Regions from separate parts of the Pseudarthrobacter sp. L1SW genome, predicted to be linked through region 1. Evidence: riboswitches for the same ligand, from Rfam matches in the RefSeq annotation. Region 1 holds a riboswitch; each other region holds the start of a gene.
What was found. Region 1 has a riboswitch for thiamine pyrophosphate ahead of KTR40_RS17625 (ECF transporter S component). Riboswitches for the same ligand answer to the same signal wherever they lie in the genome.
Positions count from the first base shown of each region.

Region 2: another riboswitch for thiamine pyrophosphate. It lies ahead of KTR40_RS12500 (FAD-dependent oxidoreductase); the one in region 1 lies ahead of KTR40_RS17625 (ECF transporter S component).
Region 3: another riboswitch for thiamine pyrophosphate. It lies ahead of thiD (bifunctional hydroxymethylpyrimidine kinase/phosphomethylpyrimidine kinase); the one in region 1 lies ahead of KTR40_RS17625 (ECF transporter S component).

Region 1 is NZ_CP078079.1:3,791,756-3,798,935, reverse strand. It holds gene KTR40_RS17645 (glycosyltransferase family 2 protein) at 1-303, opposite strand, end outside; gene KTR40_RS17640 (iron-containing redox enzyme family protein) at 300-1,418, opposite strand; gene KTR40_RS17635 (DUF4383 domain-containing protein) at 1,491-2,042, opposite strand; gene KTR40_RS17630 (heme-degrading domain-containing protein) at 2,126-2,668, opposite strand; TPP riboswitch at 2,754-2,894, shown strand; gene KTR40_RS17625 (ECF transporter S component) at 2,960-3,583, shown strand; gene KTR40_RS17620 (ABC transporter ATP-binding protein) at 3,583-5,139, shown strand; gene KTR40_RS17615 (energy-coupling factor transporter transmembrane protein EcfT) at 5,153-5,953, shown strand; gene KTR40_RS17610 (hypothetical protein) at 5,983-6,789, opposite strand; gene KTR40_RS17605 (UDP-N-acetylglucosamine 1-carboxyvinyltransferase) at 7,020-7,180, shown strand, end outside.
Region 2 is NZ_CP078079.1:2,721,142-2,728,321, forward strand. It holds gene KTR40_RS12485 (hypothetical protein) at 1-178, shown strand, start outside; gene KTR40_RS12490 (thiazole synthase) at 271-1,086, opposite strand; gene thiS (sulfur carrier protein ThiS) at 1,092-1,328, opposite strand; gene KTR40_RS12500 (FAD-dependent oxidoreductase) at 1,325-2,677, opposite strand; TPP riboswitch at 2,672-2,789, opposite strand; gene thiE (thiamine phosphate synthase) at 2,817-3,572, shown strand; gene KTR40_RS12510 (RNB domain-containing ribonuclease) at 3,649-5,184, shown strand; gene KTR40_RS12515 (DEAD/DEAH box helicase) at 5,490-7,180, shown strand, end outside.
Region 3 is NZ_CP078079.1:2,317,425-2,324,604, reverse strand. It holds gene KTR40_RS10690 (Rne/Rng family ribonuclease) at 1-2,988, shown strand, start outside; TPP riboswitch at 3,117-3,214, shown strand; gene thiD (bifunctional hydroxymethylpyrimidine kinase/phosphomethylpyrimidine kinase) at 3,222-4,754, shown strand; gene rplU (50S ribosomal protein L21) at 5,019-5,327, shown strand; gene rpmA (50S ribosomal protein L27) at 5,389-5,652, shown strand; gene obgE (GTPase ObgE) at 5,769-7,180, shown strand, end outside.

The DNA.
Region 1 (7,180 bases):
GGCAATTACCAGGAGGTCCGCCGACGAGGCCCGAACCCCAGTCATGACCCCGGCTACCTTGCCGTTGCCGGCGGCGCCTCCGTTGCCGGCGGCGCAGGCGTCAGGCGGGAGATGCCGGACGGCGGGTGGAAACATCCTCCGGTGGTGTTCGAACAGTTCAGGGGCAGACCCGTCCACCACCGTGACAGGGATCCAGTCCGTGAGGCGGCGAAGGTAGGCGGCCAGGTCCGGCAAGCCGGCGTCGTCCGTCCAGCGCAACGGCAGGATGTACTCCGCCGGCACGCCGATGGCAGGGGCGCTCATGCTGCCGCCGGCACTGCCGCCCTCAGGGACGTGGTGCCGTTTTCCCAGGACTGCAGGATATGGGCGGACAACCTGCCGTCCACGGCCATGACCGCCGTGGCGCCGAAGAGTACGTCCCCCAGAAGCCCCGGTTCGGCTTCGACCAGGCCCCCGGCCAGGTCGCGGCCGGCGATTTGCTCGTGGACGGCGTCGGCTTCCACGTGCTCGTCGAAGTAATGGGTGACAGCGGCGTCGAAACCGTGCCTGCGGAAGCCGTTCCCGTAGAAGCGGTTGGGCTGGGAAGACGTCATTTCGTAGATGGCCAAGTGCCCGGTGATGGCACCCCGCAGCCGGCGGTTCAGCCCGAACAGGGACATCAGGTTCACTGCCGCGAGGGAGAGGGCCGGGACGAAATCGACGTAGGCGCCGTAGTCGTCGGCCATTCCCAGCCCCCGCATTGTGCGGGCGAAAAGCGCGCTGTGCATGCGTTCGGGGCGTCCGCCGCCGTACTCGTCAGCCTGGATTTCCACCAGCGCTGCCTTGGGGCGCCCGGAAAGGCGCGGGATGGCAAAGGTATGGGGATCCGCTTCCTTCAACTGGTAGATGGACTTGTGGATCAGGAATTCCTTGAGCTGGTCCAGGCTGGCTTTCTTTGCCACATATCTTGAGAGGCTGGGTCCTGTGTCCCGGGCTGCGAGGTCGAAGAGGACATCCGCCACCGCATCGCTGGTGGGATGCGGTGCGGTGGGGAGCTCCAGTTCACCGGCGGCTTCCCGGGCGGCCTCCCTAAGCGCGGCCTCGAAGGGCTTTTCCAGCAATTGGCGGATCTGGATCAGGCCCGGCGCCCATTCCCATTCATCGCTGACGCCTTCGAGCCCGGAGTAGTAGAGCTCGTAGAGGCAAAAGAGTGTCAGCTGGAGGTCGTCATCGCCAATGATGTCCGGGGTGGCGGCCAGCTGGCGGGTGACCTCACGGTGCAGCGCCGCGACGGGGGCATCGGCGGTAAGGGTGGCGCCGGCGCCAAGGGTGGGGCCATTCCCAGGGGTGGTGCGGGCGCCAAGCGTGGTGCCGGCTTCCCGCGCGAGAAGGCCAAGCAAGGCGGCACTGGCAGGACCACGCGCTTCAGGGATTTTCATTGTGCTCCTTCAGGTCTGGCGTTGATGCCGGTCCCGTACGTCGTCGCCGAGGGCCGGGCTGGCAGATGGCATTCACTGGCCGCGTGGGCCGTTCGGGGAGGAGTTGGCGGCACTGCTGGTGCTGTTGGCGTTGCTGCTGCCGCTGCGTGGATCGTTGCCGTCGCTGCCGGCAGCACCCGCCGCGACGGCGGGGCCTCGGGCCGCCAACGCGATGGCCAGCCCAATCATGGCCAGGCCGAGGGCCAAATGCAGCCAGTTGTCCGCGTTGTTTGCGGGGAGGAAGTTGGCCGGCGTGGTGTCATCCGACAGGAAGCCGTACAACCACAGGAACAGGTAGGCAACGCCGCCGTAGATGAGGAAGTTCCTGGCTTGCGGATGCGTCCGCGCCATCAGGACCCCTGCAATCCCGAACAGCAGGTGGACCGCATTCAGGAGTGCGGAGACCTGGAAAATGCCCAGCAGCAGCGCCCCCGAGCCGGGTCCGGCGAAGCCGAGCGAGCCGTAGTTGGAGGTGATGCCCGGGATGAAGCCCAGGATGCCGAACAGGACGAAAACCGAGCCCGTTCCGAGAGCGGCTTTTTGCAGGCGTGTCCGGGGGCCCGTCAGGCGGGTGCTGGCTGCCATATCCTGTCCTCCTCAAAACCCGGGAGACAACATAGTAAGCATGATTACTAATAAATGCTAAGCAGCCTTTGTATTTGTGAGGGTCAGTCCGCTCCCGCGGAGTGGAGGATTTCGCGCAGGGCTTCGACCACCAGGTTGTGGTCCTGCACCTGGGGAAGACCCGAAACCGTAACGGTGGCCACGGCCCCGACGCCGGTGACGTACAGCGGGAAGGAGCCGCCGTGCGCCGCGTACCGGCTCTCGTCGAACCATCCCTGGTCCTCGATCCGGCCACCGCGAAGCCGTCCGCGGAGCCCCACCAGCAAGGAAGGGATCTCGTACCGGGCGGCTGTGCGCTGCTTGGCCCGGATCCAGTGCTCGTTGTCCGGCGTCGCACCGGGCAGGGCCACATGGAACAGCACCTGCTCACCCTTGGTGATGTCAATCGCGATGGGCAGCCCGCGCTCCTTGCCCAGCTCCACGAGGAGCAGCCCCAGGTTCAGGGAATCGTCAAGGGAGAATCCGGGAAACTGCAGTTCGCGGACCTCGCCTTCAATCCGGGCGATCAATTCCTCCAGCGAGCCCTCCGGCTGTGCAGCATCGGAATCGGGATCATATCCGGTCACATCCGGCGGATTGGCAGTCATGGCCCACAATCTACCTCTCCTGCGGTATAAACTGGACAACGCCCAACAGGGCAATTGCAGCAAGTCATTTCAACCAAAAGCAACATTCAAACGACAGGGGAGCGCCGCCGTCGGGCATCACTGGCCATGCCAGGATCCGCAGGTGGGCGCTGAGAGTGCGGACAGCCGCAGACCCTCGAACCTGATCCGGTTAGTACCGGCGTAAGGGAGTCGAGCTTCTCGAAGTGCGCGCAGCGGCAGCAGTGCCGGCAGGCGTGTCCACTTTCCCCTCCTGTTTCCCAGGAGGATTACATGGCAACAACAGCAGTCAAGAAGACCACCAGCAAGTCCTGGCGCGTCGTGGACATCGTGGTGGCGGCCCTGATCGCCATCGCCGGCGGCGTCATTTTCTGGGCCTGGTCCCAGGGCGCGGCCGCAGTATCAGGGCCCATGAACGCCGTCTACCCGCCCCTGACGGGGCTGATTGCCGGCGGCTGGATGATTCCGGCAGTTCTGGGCATGCTCATCATCCGCAAGCCGGGCGCTGCTCTGTTCTGTGAGACGGTTGCGGCCACCGGCGAGCTGCTCATGGGGTCCCAGTACGGTGCTTCGGTGCTGTTCTCCGGCTTCGTGCAGGGGCTGGGCGCGGAAATCATTTTCGCGATCTTCGTCTACCGGAAGTTCAACCTGCCTGTGGCACTGCTGGCCGGTGCCGCCGCAGGCCTCTTTTGCGGCCTGAACGACTCCTTCGCTCCGTGGGGCTGGAACATCGCCTACTCCGGCGGGGATAAGCTGGCGTACATCGTCTTCACCGCCATCTCCGGAGCCATCATCGCCGGCGCCCTGTCCTGGATCGCCACCCGCGGCCTGGCCAGGACCGGGGTCCTGAGCTCCTTCGCGTCGCGGAAGGCAGCTACGGAGCCCGTCTTCTCCTGATGTCCGCACCTTCCCGCCAGGGCGCCTCCACTGCAGTGCGTCCCGCCGCCGTCACAGCCAGGGGCTGGGGCTGGCGGCATGCCGGGCGCGCCAAGCCGGCAGTCCATGCCCTGGACCTGGACATCCGCCCCGGGGAGCGCGTGCTGCTCCTGGGGCCTTCCGGGGCCGGCAAGTCCACCCTCCTGCATGCTTTGGCGGGGGTGCTGGGGGATGTGAACGACGACGGCGGCGCGGCAGGAGATTCCGACGAGTCGGGTTCGCTGCTGGTTGACGGGGCCGCCCCCCGCGAGCAGCGGGGGCGGGCCGGCCTGATGCAGCAGGACCCCGAAACACAGGTGGTCCTGTCCCGTGTGGGCGACGACGCCGCCTTCGGCGCCGAGAACCTCGCCGTGCCCCGCGACGCCATCTGGACCCGCGTGCACGAGGCGCTGGACGACGTCGGACTTTCACACCTTCCGCTGGACCACCCCACGTCGGTGCTCTCCGGCGGGCAGAAACAGCGGCTGGCGCTGGCGGGCATCCTTGCCATGCGTCCCGGCCTGATCCTGCTGGACGAGCCCACCGCCAACCTGGACCCTGCCGGCGTGCTGGAGGTCCGCGACGCCGTGGCGCGGTGCCTGGACAAAACCGGCGCCACGCTGGTGGTGGTGGAACACCGCGTGTCCGTGTGGAAGGACCTGGTGGACCGGATCGTGGTGCTGCAGCCAGGCACCGATTCGAATGACGCCGTGCTGCTGGATGGCCCGCCGGACCAGGTGCTCAGGGAAGCCCGGAGCATGCTGATTGCTGCCGGGGTGTGGGTGCCCGGCTATGTTCCGGAGACCCGGCTGCGTGCGGCTGATCCAGCCCCCGGGACGGGCGCCCTCCTGCTCGCTGCCGAGGAGTTGGCGGTGTCCCGTGAACGGGTGCGCCGCAGCGGCTTCCGGAAGGTACCCCCGGTGCCGGTGCAGGCAGGCATCACCTCGCAGGTCCGGGCCGGGCAGGCCTTGGCGGTCACAGGGCCGAACGGGGCCGGGAAGTCCACGTTTGCCCTGACCATTGCCGGACTCCTGGAGTCCGTGGCCGGAAGGGTGTCGGCCACGGTGGACCTGAGCCGCGGTGCCGGAATTGATCCCTGGAAGTGGAAGGCCGAGCAGCTCATCGAGCGGATCGGCACCGTGTTCCAGGAACCCGAGCACCAGTTCGTCACCGGGAAGGTGCTGGACGAGCTGCTGTTCGGTCCCCGGCACTTGGGCCACGGGGAGGAGCGGGTGGATGAACTGCTGGAGCGGCTGCGGCTCACCCACCTTGTGGATGCCAACCCCTACACGCTTTCGGGCGGGGAGAAGCGGCGGTTGTCCGTAGCAACGGTCCTGGCGGCGCATCCCCAGGTGCTGGTACTGGACGAGCCGACCTTCGGCCAGGACGCCAACACGTGGGCGGAGCTGGCATCGTTCCTGTCCGAACTGCTGGATGCCGGCACCGCCGTGGTCTCCGTGACGCACGATGCCGAATTCACGGCCGCCCTGGGTGGAACGGAACTGCGGATGGCCGCACCGGAACCGGTGGCACCATGAGGCGGGAGGCGCCATGAGGCAGGAGCTGAACCTGCGCGGCAACAACGCGCTGCTGGCCCGGGCCAATCCCCTCAGCAAGTTCACCGCCGTCTTCCTCATTACTGCCGTGCTTGCGCTCTCCATCGACTGGGTGTCCGCATCGGTGGCGCTGGCCTTTGAGTTCCTGCTGTTTCCGCTGGCCGGCCTGACGCCCGCGCTGCTGTGGCAGCGCGGCTGGCCGCTGATCCTCGCGGCCGCCGTGGGGGGCTGGAGCACCTCCATCCTGGCGCCGGACAGCGGAAGGACGCTGATCGACGTCGGCATCTGGACCATGAGCGAAGGCTCGCTGGAATTGGGTGTGGGCTTTATGCTGCGCGGCCTGGCGATCGCCCTGCCGGCCGTGCTGCTGATGAGCTGCACCGACCCTACAGACCTCGCGGATGCGCTGGCGCAGAAGGCCCGACTCCCGCACCGGTTCGTGCTGGGAACCCTCGCCGCCATGCGGCTGGTGGGCCTGATGGCCGAAGAGTGGCAGACCATCGGGATGGCCCGCCGTGCCCGCGGGGTGGGTTCCCGCGGCAATGCCCTGCAGCGGGTGAAGGCGACGCTGGGGCAGAGCTTTGGGCTGCTGGTCCAGGCGATCCGCCGGGCCTCGAGGCTCGCGGTGACCATGGAAGCCCGCGGTTTCGGCGGCGGCCGCCGGACATGGGCCCGCGAATCAACCTACAGTTCCTTGGATGCATGGGTACTTGCCGGCGGCGTGGTGGTGGCGGGAACAGCGGTTTTTGCCGCCGTATCCCTGGGCACCTGGAACATGGTGTGGCTGGGGAGCTGAGAGCCGGCCTGGCCTGCGGGCCTCCGTGCCTACGGGCAGGAATGGTTGTAGTCGAATCCCCTCGATACGAACTGGGTCAGGGCCACCGTACCGCCGCCGGTGAGGGGCGCATCCGCGCAGGCCAGGGCTGCTCCTGAGGCACTCCGGGATCCCGCCAGCCAGCTCGGGAGGACGTAAAGGTTGCTCGAACTGCTGACAGGTCCAACAATCTGGTCCCACTGCCGGCCCGTCGAGTAGATCCCCACCTGCGCTCCGATGCTGTGGAAGAAATCCGTCATGCCTTCAAGGACAGCCCGGTTGGCTTCCTTGTCGGTGCCGGACCAGCTGTTTTCGGTCTCCACGTCCAGCCACCAGAAGTAGGAGCCCGGGTTGCTGACCCCGCGGTGGTGGGCGTCGTCGTACGCCTTGGCAAAGCCGTACATGTAGGCGCACGCCTTGCCGAAGTCCCCGTCCTCGCAGGGACCATACGGGTTGTGCACTTCCCGGCCGGCCGGGTACTCGTCCTCCTCCGGCCACCAGGAACCCGCAGCGCCGGGATTGGCAGTGTTGACGTACAGGGACACGGTGGGCCGGCCAGGGTGGCCCGCAGAGTCTTCTGCCCAGCGAAGTTGCTCGGCCAGACAGGGATTGGTGGTGTTGGCCAGGCCGTTGTTGACGCCCACAATGGCAAAGGCCTGTCCCGTGGGGAAGGCCGTGTTGCATTGGGGCCAGGAGATGTCGTTCCCCAGGAGTGATTGCACTCCTTCTCCGGGGGAGGGCGCCGCGTAGGCAGGGGAGCCGCAGATGAGGAGCAAGGCCGCGAGGAACAGGCCCGTTATTCCTGACACGGTTCGCATGCTCCGGACAGGGAATGCCCGGCTGCCTGGCATCGGCTTGGCTGGTGTCCGGCGCATGCTGCCTCCGTTGCCGCTGGACGAACAGGTGCTACCAGTCTCGCGCCCTTCGGAGGTGTGGTCAAGAAGCGCGCGGACGTCGTGATCGCATGTCGCGGGTAAAGATCCAGACCCTGCCGCGTTGTCATGCCAGTTCTATGGCTTGATAACTCATTTATGATATAAAATTGGGTATGACTCAGGAAACTGCCGAACACGTTGCCGCCATGCTCAGGGATGCCCGGAGTGAGAAGGGCTGGACCCAAGGACAGTTGGCTGCCGAGCTGGGAACGAGCCAGAGCGCCGTGGCCCGCATGGAACAGGGCAAGCAGAACCTGAGCCTGAAAATGATCCA
Region 2 (7,180 bases), 1.1 Mb from region 1:
TGTGAGCTGGATTGTCCTGATGGCGGCCGGTTTCGGCTACCTGCCAGGGCTGACCTGGCTGCCGTGGGTCCTGCCCATTGTGCTGGGCGCCGGGGCCGCAGCGGGGGTGGCCGTGTACCTTGGCCGCACACGTTCACGCCGGGATGCCGAAAGGCTGACCGCAATCCTCCGCGCGTAGGGCCCGCGCAAGGCAGCCGGCAGCAGCTTAGGCAGCGGTGGCCGCTCCCCGTAAGGGGTAGCGGCCACCGCTGTTTTGTTTTCAGCCAACTGTCAGAGGAACTCGGCCCGGCCTTCCATGGCGGAGGATGCCAGCGCGTGTTCGCGGCGGGGTATGCGGCCGGCCGCCCTGGCAAGCCTGCCGGCCACGACGGCGTGCTTGAAGGCAGCGCCCATCATGGCCGGGTTCTGCGCCCGGGTCACCGCCGTGGCCAGGAGCACGGCATCACATCCCAGCTCCATCGCGAGGGCGGCGTCGGACGCGGTGCCGATGCCCGCGTCCAGCACCACCGGAACCGAGGCCCGGGACACGATGAGCTCGATGTTGTGCGGGTTGAGGATGCCCAGCCCGGTGCCAATCGGCGAGCCGAGCGGCATCACCGCGGTGGCTCCCAGGTTCTCGAGCCGAAGCGCCAGGACGGGATCGTCATTGGTATACGCGAAAACCTTAAAGCCCCGGTTGACCAGCTGTTCAGTGGCATCCACGAGTTCCACGGCATCCGGCAGGAGGGTGTGTTCGTCAGCGATGACTTCGAGCTTCACCCAGTCGGTTTCCAGGGCCTCCCGGGCGAGCTCCGCGGTGAGGACAGCTTCCCGGGCAGTGAAGCACCCCGCCGTGTTGGGCAGGACCCTGATGCCGTGGTCCAGGAGCAGCTGGAAGAGGGAGCCAGCCTCCTGGGGTGAATAGCGCCGCATGGCCACCGTGGTGAGGGAGGTGCCGGAGGCCAGGAGCGCGGCGCCAAGGCCGTCGAGGCTGGGCGCGCCGCCGGTGCCCATGATGAGCCGGGACGCCAGCGCGACGCCGTCGATCACCAGGGGGTCAAGAAGGTACGCCGGGGTGCCAGTAGGGGTGGTGCGGGTTTCCGTCATGCTGGTCAGCCTCCCTGTACTGCCGTGACAAGTTCGACGTCGTCACCCTCGGTGAGTGCCGTGGCGAACCACTGGCTCCGGGGCACCACCTGGGCGTTGCGCGCCACGGCGACGCCCAGTTTCCGGCCGTCGGTGGCATGGCCGTCCGCTGCCAGTGCGCGGCCGGTGACCTCGCTGACGAGCGTGGTGATGGACGCGCCGTCAGCCACTGTGTGTCCTGCTCCGTTCAGGGTGATGTTCATGCTGTCTCCTTGCGGTTGGATGGGGTGGCCGCTTCGGCAGGCCGGAGGGCGCCGCCGGAAAAGCGGCCAGGATTGAAGGGGGCCCAGCGGGGGTCCTCCCTGCCGTCCAGCAGGTCCCGGCAGATCACGGCCGCTGCCGGGGTCAGGAGGACACCGTGGCGGAAGAATCCGGTGGCGACGATGAGCCCTTCCACGTGGCCTGGCCCTGCAGGGCCGTCCGCTGCACCACTGGAGTACCGGGCCGCCGCACCGGGCACGGGGACCCGCCCGAGCAGCGGGGCGTTGTCAGGAGTGCCCGGCCGGGCCCGGGCCGTACACTCCAGCAACTCAAGTTCGGCAACCGCAGGCACCAGGACCTGGGCATCGCGGAGCAGTTGGTAGACGCCGCCAGCAGACACTGCGCTGGTCCCGCTGTCCTGCCCCAGGGCGTCCTCACGCTGCGTAGCCCCGATCACCACCGTGCCGTCCTGCCGAGGGACGATGTATACAGGAATCCCGCGGACCAGTCCGCGGATGGTGGCCGTCAGCAAGGGCTGGAGGTGGGCGGGGACGGCGAGCCGGAGGATGTCCCCGTGGACCGGCCGCAGCGGCAGGTGCAGGTTTTCCGGCAGCCCGGTGAGGGCCGCGGCGTGCAGTCCGTTGGCCACCACGGTCTCCCTGGCCACCACCGTTCCCCCGCTCTCCAGCATGACCCCGGCAACGGCTCCGTCCTCCCAGAGAAGGCCGGCTGCGCGGTCCGGCACGGCGAAGCCATCCGTGGCTCCGGCCACGAAGCTTCCGCCGCTCCCGGCTCCGCGGGCGTGCCGGGCCAGGACACGGCGGAGGCAGGCCACCAGCAGCCTTGGATCCACCTGGTGGTCCCCAGGCGTATCCAGCGCCGAGGCAATGCCCGGGTTCAACAATGGCTCCCGGCGCCGGGCTTCACGGATGGTGAGGGGCTCAACCGTCAGCCCGTTGGCCTGCTGCACCCCGCGCAGATCCAGCAGGGCCTGCCTGTCGGCGGCGTCGGCACCTACGGCGAGGGTCGGCGTCGTAAGATACCCGGGATCCGACCCGGCAGCCGCCGTGAGGTCCGCCGCAAATCCCGGCCAGCGCCCGGAGGCTTCAAGCATGAGTTCCAGGAGGTCCTCCTCCTGGTAGTGCAGCTCGCTCACCGGGGCAAGCATCCCTGCAGCCGCCCAGCTGGCACCGGAGCCGGGGGCGTCATCGATGACCACCACTGAACGTCCGGACCGCCTTGCCTCCCAGGCGATGCCGTGGCCGATGACTCCCCCACCGATGACCGCAACGTCGGCCTTCACTGCGGAGCCGGGCCCACGCCGGTACGGCGCTTCGGGCGCATTGGCCATGGTTGTCTCCTTCCCTACGCCGGTACTAGCCGGATCAGGTCAAGCGGTCGGCTCTAACGCCCTCTCAGCCCGGCGCTTTGTGACAGCTGCCGCGGCTCCCGCAGTACGAGGCCAGTGTAGAGGAACTAGGCTGGCACCCATGAATGTGTCCCACCCCCCTGCCGCTGCATCCCCGATCCCAGGCACCGACGCCTTTGTCAACGCCGAAGGCAGTTCCGGGGTGCAGTCCGCGCGCCTCTACCTCTGCACGGACGCGCGCCGGGAACAGGGCGATTTCGGGCAGTTCGTCGATGCCGCCTTCCAGGGCGGGGTGGACATCATCCAGCTGCGGGACAAGTCCATCGAAGCGGCCGAGGAGCTTGAGCTCCTGGCCGTCCTCAAGGAATCGGCGGTGCGGCACGGCCGGCTATGGGCGGTGAATGACAGGGCGGACATCGCAGTGCTGTCCGGAGCCCCGGTGTTCCACATCGGCCAAAAGGACCTGCCCCTCAAGGCGGCGCGGACACTGTTGAACGGCAATGCGGCCATCGGCCTGTCCAGCCACAGCCCGGAGCAGGTGGACGCCGCCCTGGCGGCCGCCGCCGGCCCCTCGGCACTGGACTACTTCTGCGTGGGGCCGCTCTGGGCAACGCCCACCAAGCCCGGCCGGGCCGCCGTCGGGCTGGACCTGGTGAGGTACGCCGCCGCAGCTGTTGCGGGGGCGGAAGGGCAGGAGGACAAGCCCGACGGCGGGGTGCCCTGGTTCGCGATCGGCGGCATCGACCACTCCAACGTCGGAGAGGTGGTGGAAGCGGGTGCACGCCGGATCGTGGTGGTCCGGGCCATCACGGAGGCTGACGATCCGGCTGCGGCCGCCGCTTCCCTCCTGGCCGCGCTGGACGCCGCCCGCCCCTAACCCGGCTCCGGAACTGCCCTGCCTCACCGGGCCCCTTCCGTGCATTATTGGCGAAATTCGGGCTACGCTGATTTTCGTGTCACATCATCGGTTGGCCCCCAATGTCCACGAGCACACCAACGCCCTCGAAGCGGCGCTGGGTGCACTCCGGAGTGAGCTTGAGCTGCCGGGCGCCTACCCTGATGATGCCGTGAAGGACGCCGAGGCGGCGGTGGCCGCATTGCGGCTGCCCTCCCATGACCTGACGTCCGTTGAATTCATCACCATCGATCCGGCGTCGTCCACCGACCTCGACCAGGCGCTGTTCATCGAGCGGGACGGCAGCGGCTACCACGTTCTCTACGCCATAGCCGACGTGCCGGCATTTGTTGCCCCGGGGGGTCCGCTGGATGTTGAGACTCGGCGCCGGGGGCAGACTTTTTACACACCGGACGGCCGCATCCCGCTGCATCCGGAAATCATCAGCGAGGGGGCGGGAAGCCTCCTGCCGGGCCAGGTCTGTTCCGCGTTTGTGTGGGACTTCCGCCTTGACGGCAACGCGGAGGTCACTGCCGTGGCGGTGCAGCGCGCCCGAATGCGCAGCCGCGCCAAGCTCAGCTACAAGGGCGCCCAGGCGGAACTCGACGCCGGCAGCCCCTCCCCTGTCTTGCTCCTCCTTAAGGAGGTTGGGCTCAAGCGGGTGGAGCTGGAGCGCGCCCGGGAGGGTGCCAGCCTGAACATGCCGGACCAGGAGATCGTCCAGCTTCCCGACGGCGGCTACCGGATTGCCGCCGCCCCGCAGCTGCCGGTGGAGGACTGGAACGCCCAGATATCGCTCATGACCGGTATGGCCGCCGCCCAGATGATGCTGGCCGGGAAAGTGGGTATCCTGCGCACCATGCCGGCCCCGGACGAGCGTTCCCTGAATCATTTCCGGCTGCAGACAGAGGCGCTCGGCAAGCCCTGGGATGGCGAAGTCAGCTACGGCGAATACCTCCGCAGCCTCGATCCCACCCATCCAGGCCAGCTCGCGATCCTCCACTCCGCAGGGATGCTCTTCCGCGGTGCGGCCTATACGGCCTTTGACGGGACCGTCCCGGATGACGCCGTGCAGTCCGCAATCGGCGCTGCGTATGCCCACACCACCGCCCCGCTCCGCCGCCTGGTGGACCGGTTCGTGCTGGTCACGTGCGAGGCCCTGAGCAACGGCGGTGAGGTGCCCGCATGGGTGCGGGATGCCCTGCCGTCGCTTCCCGAAATCATGGCCGGTTCGGACCAGCTGGCATCCCGGATGGAGCGAATGGCGCTGGACACGGTGGAGGCGGCGCTGCTGATCAACCACATCGGACAGGAGTTCGACGCGATCGTGATTTCCGCGTCGAAGCCCCAGAAGGAGAACGGGAACGGCGCTGCGGGCGGCGACGGCAACGGCAGGGCCAGGAATGGCACTGCCAAGAACGGCAACGGAAAGAACGGCAACGGGGGCTCCGGGATCATCCAGATCGCCGAACCCGCAGTGACGGCGCGCTGCGCCGGTGAACTGGAGGCCGGCACCAAGGTCCGGGTCCGCCTCATTTCCTCAGACATTGCCACGCGGGAAGTGCATTTCGAACTGGTGCCGAGGGTGCCCTGAGCCGGGATCGTTTTGTGGCACCACCAACCGACGGGCGGACGAGAGCCGGATTTCCGCGCCCTTGCGGCTAGACTGAAGAAGTAGAAATGGATGCCCGGTCGTTGATTTCCTTGATTTGAAACCAACAAGCCCGCCCCTACGCGATCTTGAGAACCACCCGCTGGTCACCAGTGCCAGCATTTAGATAGCCCGCGATCGGCTTCCACTGGAATTGCTTGTGCGCCTGAGCGTGCTCCGGAACAGCCTTATGGCAGGCCCGTTGAGCAGGCAGCGCACATTGCCCAAATGAATAAGGAAACTCCCCAGTGAGTGAATTGCACACCCACCAGCTTCTGACCGACGATTCCGGCACCGAAACCCTTGAGCCGGAAGAAACCATCATCTCGGACGAGAAGCCGCACGAGATCGCGGAAAAATCGTTCGCGGACTACAACGTGCGCGCCGACATCGTGGAATCCCTGGCCGACGCCGGGATCACCCATCCCTTCCCCATCCAGGCCATGACCCTTCCGGTGGCGCTGTCCGGCCATGACATCATCGGCCAGGCCAAGACCGGCACCGGCAAGACCCTCGGTTTCGGCATCCCTGCACTGCAGCGGGTCGTGGGCCAGGACGACCCCGGCTACGAGAAACTTGCCGTCCCGGGCGCACCGCAGGCCCTGGTCATCGTCCCCACCCGCGAACTCGCGGTGCAGGTGGCCAATGACCTCCAGACTGCATCCCGCAAGCGCAACGCCCGGATTGCCACCATCTACGGCGGCCGCGCCTACGAGCCCCAGGTGGAGGCCCTGAAGAACGGCGTGGAGGTTGTGGTGGGAACCCCCGGGCGCCTCATCGACCTCTACAAGCAGAAGCACCTTAGCCTCAAGAACGTGAAGATCGTCATCCTGGACGAGGCTGACGAGATGCTTGACCTCGGCTTCCTGCCCGACGTCGAAACCCTGATCGCGGCTACCCCGGCAGTTCGCCAGACCCTGCTGTTCTCCGCCACCATGCCCGGCCCTGTCATTGCCATGGCCCGCCGCTACATGACGCAGCCCACCCACATCCGTGCTGCGGATCCGGATGATGAAGGGCTCACCAAGCGCGACATCCGCCAGCTCATCTACCGTGCGCACAGCATGGACAAGATCGAGGTTGTTGCCCGGATCCTGCAGTCCAAGGGCCGGGGCCGGACCATCATCTTCACCAAGACCAAGCGCACCGCCGCCAAGGTGGCCGAGGAACTGGTGGACCGCGGCTTTGCTGCCGCTGCCATCCACGGCGACCTGGGACAGGGCGCCCGCGAGCAGGCGCTGCGTGCGTTCCGCAACAACAAGGTGGACGTCCTGGTGGCAACGGACGTGGCCGCCCGCGGCATCGACGTCGAGGACGTCACCCACGTCATCAACTACCAGTGCGTCGAGGATGAAAAGATCTACCTGCACCGCGTAGGACGTACCGGCCGCGCCGGCAACAAGGGCACCGCCGTCACCTTCGTGGACTGGGACGACATGCCGCGCTGGGCACTGATCAACAAAGCCCTGGGCCTGAGCGTGCCGGAACCTGTTGAAACCTACTCTTCTTCCCCGCACCTCTATGAGGACCTCGACATTCCCGAAGGTACCAAGGGCCGGCTTCCGCGCGACAAGCGCACGCTGGCCGGCGTTGACGCCGAGGTGCTGGAGGATCTGGGCGAAACCGGAAAGAAGAACACCCGCGGCGGCCGCGACGCCGGCAGCTCCCGAGACCGCTCCCGCGACCGTGACGGCCGCGAGCGTGACAGCCGGGAACGCGGCGGCAGGCGCGAAGGCGGCCGCAGCGGTGACTCTGCCGCCCGCTCAGGTGAGCGCCGCCGTCGTACGTCCGAGCCCGCTGCAGCCTCCGCTCCTGCCGGTGATGCCAACACCTCTGCAAGCGACGCAGAGCAGCCCTCCCGTACCCGCCGCCCCCGCACCCGCACCCGCCGCCGCAACGGCGAGGTAGTGGGCAGCGACAACGCGGGGCAGCCCGGCAG
Region 3 (7,180 bases), 1.5 Mb from region 1:
GCCGCACCTGCTGACGGAGATGCCGCACCAGCCGTTGCTGAACCGGCAACCGTACCCGCGACGGACGCACCGGAGCCTGCCGCTCCGGCACCCGCAACCGCGCAGGACCCCGGCACTCCTGCCCAGGGCGAGGTGGATGCTGCCGCTCCCGCGCAGGGCCAGGTTCGTGCTGCTGTGAAGTCGGAAGCCGGGCCTGCCGCGTCCGAAGCCGGGCCTGCCGCTGCTCCCGCCCCGGCCAGCCCCTTCGGCTCCCTCTTTATGGAACCCGGTTCCGCCACCTCGGTCCTGTTCCAGGCCCCTGATCTCAGCGCCGTTGTGCGGCCCGCGCCTGCCGCCACGGAAGAAGTTGAAGAAGAGGACACCGAGGACGATTCAGACGACGCCGGCAACCGCCGGAGGCGCCGTGGCCGCGGCCGCCGCGGCCGCAGCAGGACCGGTGAGCGGGACGGCGAAGACGCCGAAAGCCCTGAAGCCGAAAACGATGCTGCCGACGACGCTGACGAGGAATCCGCAGGACAGGCCGACGAGGGCGTGACGTCCCGCCGTCGTCGCCGCCGCCGCCGTGGCGACCAGGACCTGGAACTGACGGGCGGGGGAGACGACGATCCCCCCAACACGGTGACCCGCGTCCGCGCACCCCGCGCCGTGAGCGAACCGGCAGTGAACAACCGCGTCACGTCCGTCAAGGGCTCCACCCGCCTGGAAGCCAAGAAGCAGCGCCGCCGCGAATCACGCGACACCGGCCGCCGCCGCACTGTCATCACCGAAGCCGAGTTCCTGGCCCGCCGCGAGTCCGTGGACCGGCAAATGATCGTGCGCCAGCGCGATGACAGAATCCAGATCGCCGTTTTGGAAGACGGCGTCCTGGCCGAGCACTTCGTGTCCAAGACCCAGCAGGATTCCCTGATCGGCAACGTCTACCTGGGCAAGGTCCAGAACGTACTGCCGTCCATGGAAGCCGCGTTCGTGGACATCGGACGGGGCCGCAACGCCGTCCTGTACGCAGGTGAAGTCAACTGGGAAGCCGTGAACCTTGAGGGCAAGCAGCGCCGCATTGAAAACGCGCTCAAGTCCGGCGATACCGTCCTGGTCCAGGTCACCAAGGACCCCGTGGGCCACAAGGGCGCGCGCCTGACCAGCCAGATCTCACTGCCGGGCCGCTACCTGGTCTTCGTTCCCGGCGGTTCCATGACCGGCATCTCCCGCAAGCTGCCCGACGTCGAACGCAACCGCCTCAAGCGGATCCTCAAGGACCGCCTCCCGGAGCAGGCCGGCGTTATTGTCCGGACCGCCGCGGAAGGCGCCTCCGAGGAAGAGCTCACCCACGACATCAACCGGCTGCGGGCCCAGTGGGAGGGCATCGAAAGCCAGTCGAAGTCCACCAAGATCCTCGCCCCGGAGCTGCTCTACGGCGAACCGGACCTCACCATTAAGGTGGTCCGCGACGTCTTCAACGAGGACTTCTCCAAGCTGATCGTCTCCGGCGAGGAAGCCTGGGACACCATCGAGGCCTACGTCACGTATGTTGCCCCGGATCTGGTGGGGCGCCTCGAGAAGTGGACCAAGGACCAGGACATCTTCAGCGCATGGCGGATCGACGAACAGATCCACAAGGCACTGGAACGGAAGGTCTTCCTGCCCTCCGGCGGCTCGCTGGTGATTGACCGCACCGAGGCCATGACCGTGGTGGACGTCAACACCGGCAAGTTCACCGGCAGCGGCGGCAACCTCGAAGAGACCGTGACCAAGAACAACCTGGAAGCCGCGGAGGAAGTGGTCCGCCAGCTCCGCCTGCGGGACATCGGCGGCATCATCGTCATCGACTTCATCGACATGGTCCTCGAGTCCAACCGCGACCTCGTGCTCCGCCGTATGGTGGAGTGCCTGGGCCGCGACCGCACCAAGCACCAGGTTGCCGAAGTCACGTCCCTTGGCCTGGTGCAGATGACCCGCAAGCGGATGGGCACCGGGCTCCTTGAAGTCTTTGGCGAGCAGTGCGAGGCCTGCGCCGGCCGCGGCGTAGTGACCCACGATGACCCCGTGGAGCACCGCCGGGCCAATATTGTGGCCGCGGAGCACCATGTGCAGCGCTCGGACTCCCGCCCGGACGTCCGGAACGAAAGCCACCGCACCGAGGCCCAGCGTGGGGACAGCACCCAGCCCGGCGTCCGTCCTGACCGGAAACGGCGCCGCGGCCGCGGCGGCCAGCAGGTGGACGCTGCTCCCGCGGCAGCCGTCCACGTGCACACCGTCCACCCCGACCCCACGGACGCCGAGCGGCACGCCAAGGCGGAAGCCACCAGGCTTGCCCTGGCCAACATCGCTGCGGCAGCACACGCCGCCCACCTGCACGACGACGAGGTAGCCGCGGCAAGGCAGGCTCCGCAGGCCCAGCCCGCGGCGCCGGCAGAGCCGGAGAAGCACGACGGCGACGCCTCCAGGCCCGCTGCCGTCCTCACCTTTGGCGGGGAGAAAGTTGCCCTGCCCTTCGTGGAGCACGCGGAGGAGCAGCAGCCGAAGCCGGCCCTGACGCTTGACCGGCTCGCCGAAGCCTTCGCCCACCTTGGTGAGCCTGCTGCCGAAGAAAAGGCTGAGCAGCCCGGACGGCGGGAGCAGGAACTGGAGCAGCGGGAACCGGAGCAGGTCCGGGCTGCGCAGGCCGAGGCTCCGCAGGCGGTTGTTCCACAGGCCGGGCCTGAGCAGCCCCAGGCTGCCCCTGCCGTGCCGGAGAAGGACTATTCCGACCACACCCTGGAACAGTCCCGCCCGCGCCGGGCACGCCGCAACCGCAGCGCCAGCCGTGCCCAGGGTGCGGCCAACGAGACCTCCGTCCAGCACCGCGAGAATGTCCCCGCTGCGGCGGCAGGGCACTCACATTCTGCAAAAGCGCCGGAAGCCGACCAGGCAGGTGCCACCGGGCAAGGCAACGGCAAGCCCGCGGAGGAGCCCATCATCCTGGGTGTTGGGGTTCCCGCTTCGGAGCTCTAAGCCACTGCACACGAAACGCCCGGATGCCCGGCCGCCCACCACCCGTGGACGGCCGGGCATCCGGTATTTAAGCCTGTAAACGCCGCCGCGTCACCTTCACCCTCCGCACGGCAAAAAAGCTAGGCTGGTGAATCGACACGGGGTGCCGCGCAGAGGGCCGGCTGAGATCCACACCCGTTGAACCTGTCCGGTTAGCACCGGCGAAGGGATGTCTCTTGTCCACCACCCTTGCAATGCCCACTGCCATCCTGCAGGAAGCTCCCGAAACCCGTCCTGCCGCCCAGCCGGGTCCGGGCCGGGAGGTACCCCGGGTCCTGTCCATCGCCGGCTCTGACCCTTCCGGCGGCGCCGGCATCCAGGCAGACCTGAAGAGCATCGCTGCACACGGAGGCTACGGGATGGCCGTCATTACGGCACTTACCGCGCAGAACACCTGCGGAGTGCGTGCCGTCCACGTTCCGCCGGTGGCCTTCCTCACCCAGCAACTCGACGCAATCAGCGATGACATCAGCATCGATGCCGTGAAGATCGGCATGCTGGGCGACGCCGCCGTGGTCCACGCTGTCCGGGCATGGCTCGAAAAGGTGCGTCCCGGCGTCGTGGTCCTTGACCCGGTCATGGTGGCCACCAGCGGCGACCGGCTCCTCCAGGAGTCTGCAGAGGCGGCCCTCCGCGACCTGTTGCCCCTGGCCCACCTCATCACCCCCAACCTGGCAGAGCTTGCCATGCTGGTTGGCGGGCCTGTGCAGGAGAGCTGGGAAGGTGCGGTGGAACAGGGCCGCCGGCTCTCCGCAGCCACAGGGGCAACCGTGCTGGTAAAGGGCGGCCACCTGGCGGGGGACCAGTGCCCCGATGCCCTGGTCGATACCAGCGGCAGGCTGAGCCAGGAAGTGGTGGTGGTTCAGGGGAAGCGGGTGGCAACGCGGAACAGCCACGGCACCGGCTGTTCGCTCTCCTCGGCCATGGCCACCGTCAAGCCGCGGCTGGGGGACTGGGAGGCCGCCCTCCGAGAGGTCAAGCCCTGGCTGGCGGGTGCGCTGGAAACATCGGGCCGGCTGGCCGTGGGATCAGGCAACGGGCCCGTCCACCATTTCCACCACCTGCAGGCGCCGGCCGAGGGAAGCTTCGCCGGGCAACTGCGGACTGAAGCGGAGAAGCACCTGGAAGCCATCTATGCCCTGGCGTTCATCGAGGACCTTGCCTCCGGTGGCCTGGCCGAGGACCAGTTCGCCTACTATCTGGCCCAGGACGCCATCTACCTCAACGGCTATTCACGGGTGCTTGCGCGCGCCAGCGCCCTCGCCCCGACCGAAGCGGAACAGCTCTTCTGGGCACGCTCCGCCCAGCAGTGCCTGGAAGTCGAATCCGAACTGCACCGCTCCTGGCTGGCATCCCGCGAGGTCCAGTCCGAACCGGGGCCCGTGACAAAGTCCTACGTGGACCACCTGCTGGCGGCATCGGCGTCGGGCAGCTATGCCGTGCTGGCGGCAGCGGTCCTGCCCTGCTTCTGGCTGTATGCCGAGGCCGGCAAAACGCTGCACGCCAGGTTCATGGCGGCCGGCGAACCAGCCGGCCACCCCTACGCCGACTGGCTCCGCACCTACGCCGATGAAGGCTTTGCCGAGGCAACTCGGACGGCCGTTGCCATCGTGGACCGGGCAGGGCGCGCGGCTGCCGACCATGAAAAGGCCGCCATGGCCACGGCGTTCAGGCACTCCTGCCGCCTGGAAGTTGAATTTTTCGACGCGCCGCGCCTTCATTCGTGACGGCCGGACAGCTGCCGCGCCGGTACTATGGTGGGGCGCGGTCCGGCAGTAGGGAATGTCCTGTGGTACCTATCACAGACAACCCGCCGGAACCAGCCTCATTTGCGGCCGAAGGCAAAATTAGCGTATTCTAGATCTTCGGTGCTTACGCCAACACTTGGGTTATGACCCCACGGCGTTGAGGCACAGCGAGAGCCCAGCCAAGAATTGAGCCAGGTTCCGCACGCAAATTTGTAATAAACGTCGAGAGAAGTGAGTTCCCAAGTGGTGTACGCGATTGTCCGCGCAGGCGGCCGCCAAGAGAAGGTTTCCGTTGGAGACTTCGTTACCCTGAACCGCGTCGCCGGTGGAGCTGGCAGCACCATTCAGCTGCCCGCACTGCTCCTGGTTGACGGTGACAAGGTCACCTCGGCCGCTGCTGACCTGGCCAAGGTAACCGTTACGGCTGAAATCCTCCAGGACCTCCGTGGTCCTAAGATTGTCATCCAGAAGTTCAAGAACAAGACCGGTTACAAGAAGCGCCAGGGTCACCGCCAGGAACTGACCAAGGTCAAGATCACTGGTATCAAGTAACCTTCCGTTACTGTTCAGGTTTTTCAGCAGATTCCCCAGAATTTAGAGGCAGGCATTTCAGATGGCACATAAAAAGGGCGCGAGCTCCACTCGCAACGGTCGTGACTCCAACGCACAGTACCTCGGCGTCAAGCGCTTCGGCGGCCAGGTAGTTTCCGCAGGCGAGATCATCGTCCGCCAGCGCGGCACCCACTTCCACCCGGGCGCCGGCGTTGGCCGCGGCGGCGACGACACCCTGTTCGCCCTGACCCCGGGCGCCGTTGAATTCGGCACCCGCCGCGGTCGTCGCGTCGTCAACATCGTTGCTGCTGCAGCTGCAGAGTAACAACAAGTTCTGAAGCGGTGGAGCGGGCCATATGGTCCGCTCCACTGTTCTTTTAACCGCATTACAATCGTCTTGGCGCCCTTGGGCGTCCAGGAAACAGCACTGAGGAGATCCACGTGGCCAGCTTTGTAGACCGGGTAGTACTGCACGTATCCGGCGGTACCGGCGGCCACGGGTGCGTCTCCGTCCACCGCGAGAAGTTCAAGCCGTTGGGTGGTCCCGACGGCGGCAACGGCGGCAACGGCGGCGACGTCATCCTCCGCGTGGACCACCAGACCACCACGCTCCTTGACTACCACCACGCGCCCCACCGGCACGCCACCAACGGCGGGCCCGGCATGGGCGACTGGCGCGGCGGCAAGAACGGCGAAACACTGATCCTTCCCGTCCCGGACGGCACCGTGGTCAAGTCCAAGGACGGCACGGTCCTCGCGGACCTCGTGGGCGAAGGTACCGAGTACGTTGCGGCGGCCGGGGGCATCGGCGGCCTCGGCAACGCCGCGCTCTCCTCCCAGAAACGCCGCGCTCCGGGGTTCGCGTTGCTCGGCATCGAGGGCGAATCCAGCGACATTGTGCTGGAACTGAAGTCCATCGCGGACATTGCCCTGGTGGGTTTCCCGTCCGCCGGCAAGTCCAGCCTGATCGCCGCGATGTCCGCGGCGCGGCCCAAGATCGCCGACTACCCGTTCACCACCCTGGTCCCCAACCTTGGCGTAGTCCAGGCCGGGGATGTCCGCTTCACCATCGCCGACGTCCCGGGCCTCATCGAGGGTGCCAGTGAAGGCAAGGGCCTGGGACACCACTTCCTCCGCCACGTGGAGCGCTGCGCCGCCCTGGTGCACGTCCTGGACTGCGGCACGCTCGAGGCAGACCGGGACCCCCTTTCGGACCTTGCGGTCATCGAGGCCGAACTGGAAAAGTACGCCGTGGACATGAGCTACGCGGGCCAGGACGGTGAAGTGGTTCCGCTGAACCACCGCCCCCGCCTCGTGGCACTGAACAAGGTGGACCTTCCCGACGGCAAGGACATGGCCGAGTTCGTCCGCCCCGAACTGGAATCCCGCGGCTACCGGGTCTTTGAAATCTCGGCAACAAGCCACGAGGGCCTCCGCCAGCTGGGCTTCGCCATGGCCGAAATCGTCCAGGCCGCCCGCGACGCCGTTGCTGCAGCCCCGCCCAAGGTCCAGCCCGTCGTCCTCAAGCCCCGCGCCGTCAACGAAGCCGGGTTCAGGATCCGCCGCGAGGAAAAGGGCCTCGAACCGCTGTTCCGCGTCCTCGGCGAGAAGCCCGTCCGCTGGGTCAAGCAGACCGACTTCACCAACGAGGAAGCCATCGGCTACCTTGCCGACCGCCTGGCCAAGCTCGGCGTCGAAACTGAACTGTTCAAGCAGGGCGCGAAGCCCGGCGACACAGTTGTCATTGGCGAGGACGACGGCGTCGTCTTCGACTGGGAGCCCACCATGATGGCAGGCGCAGAACTGCTGGCCTCACCCCGCGGCACCGACGTCCGCTTTGCCGACATCGGTGA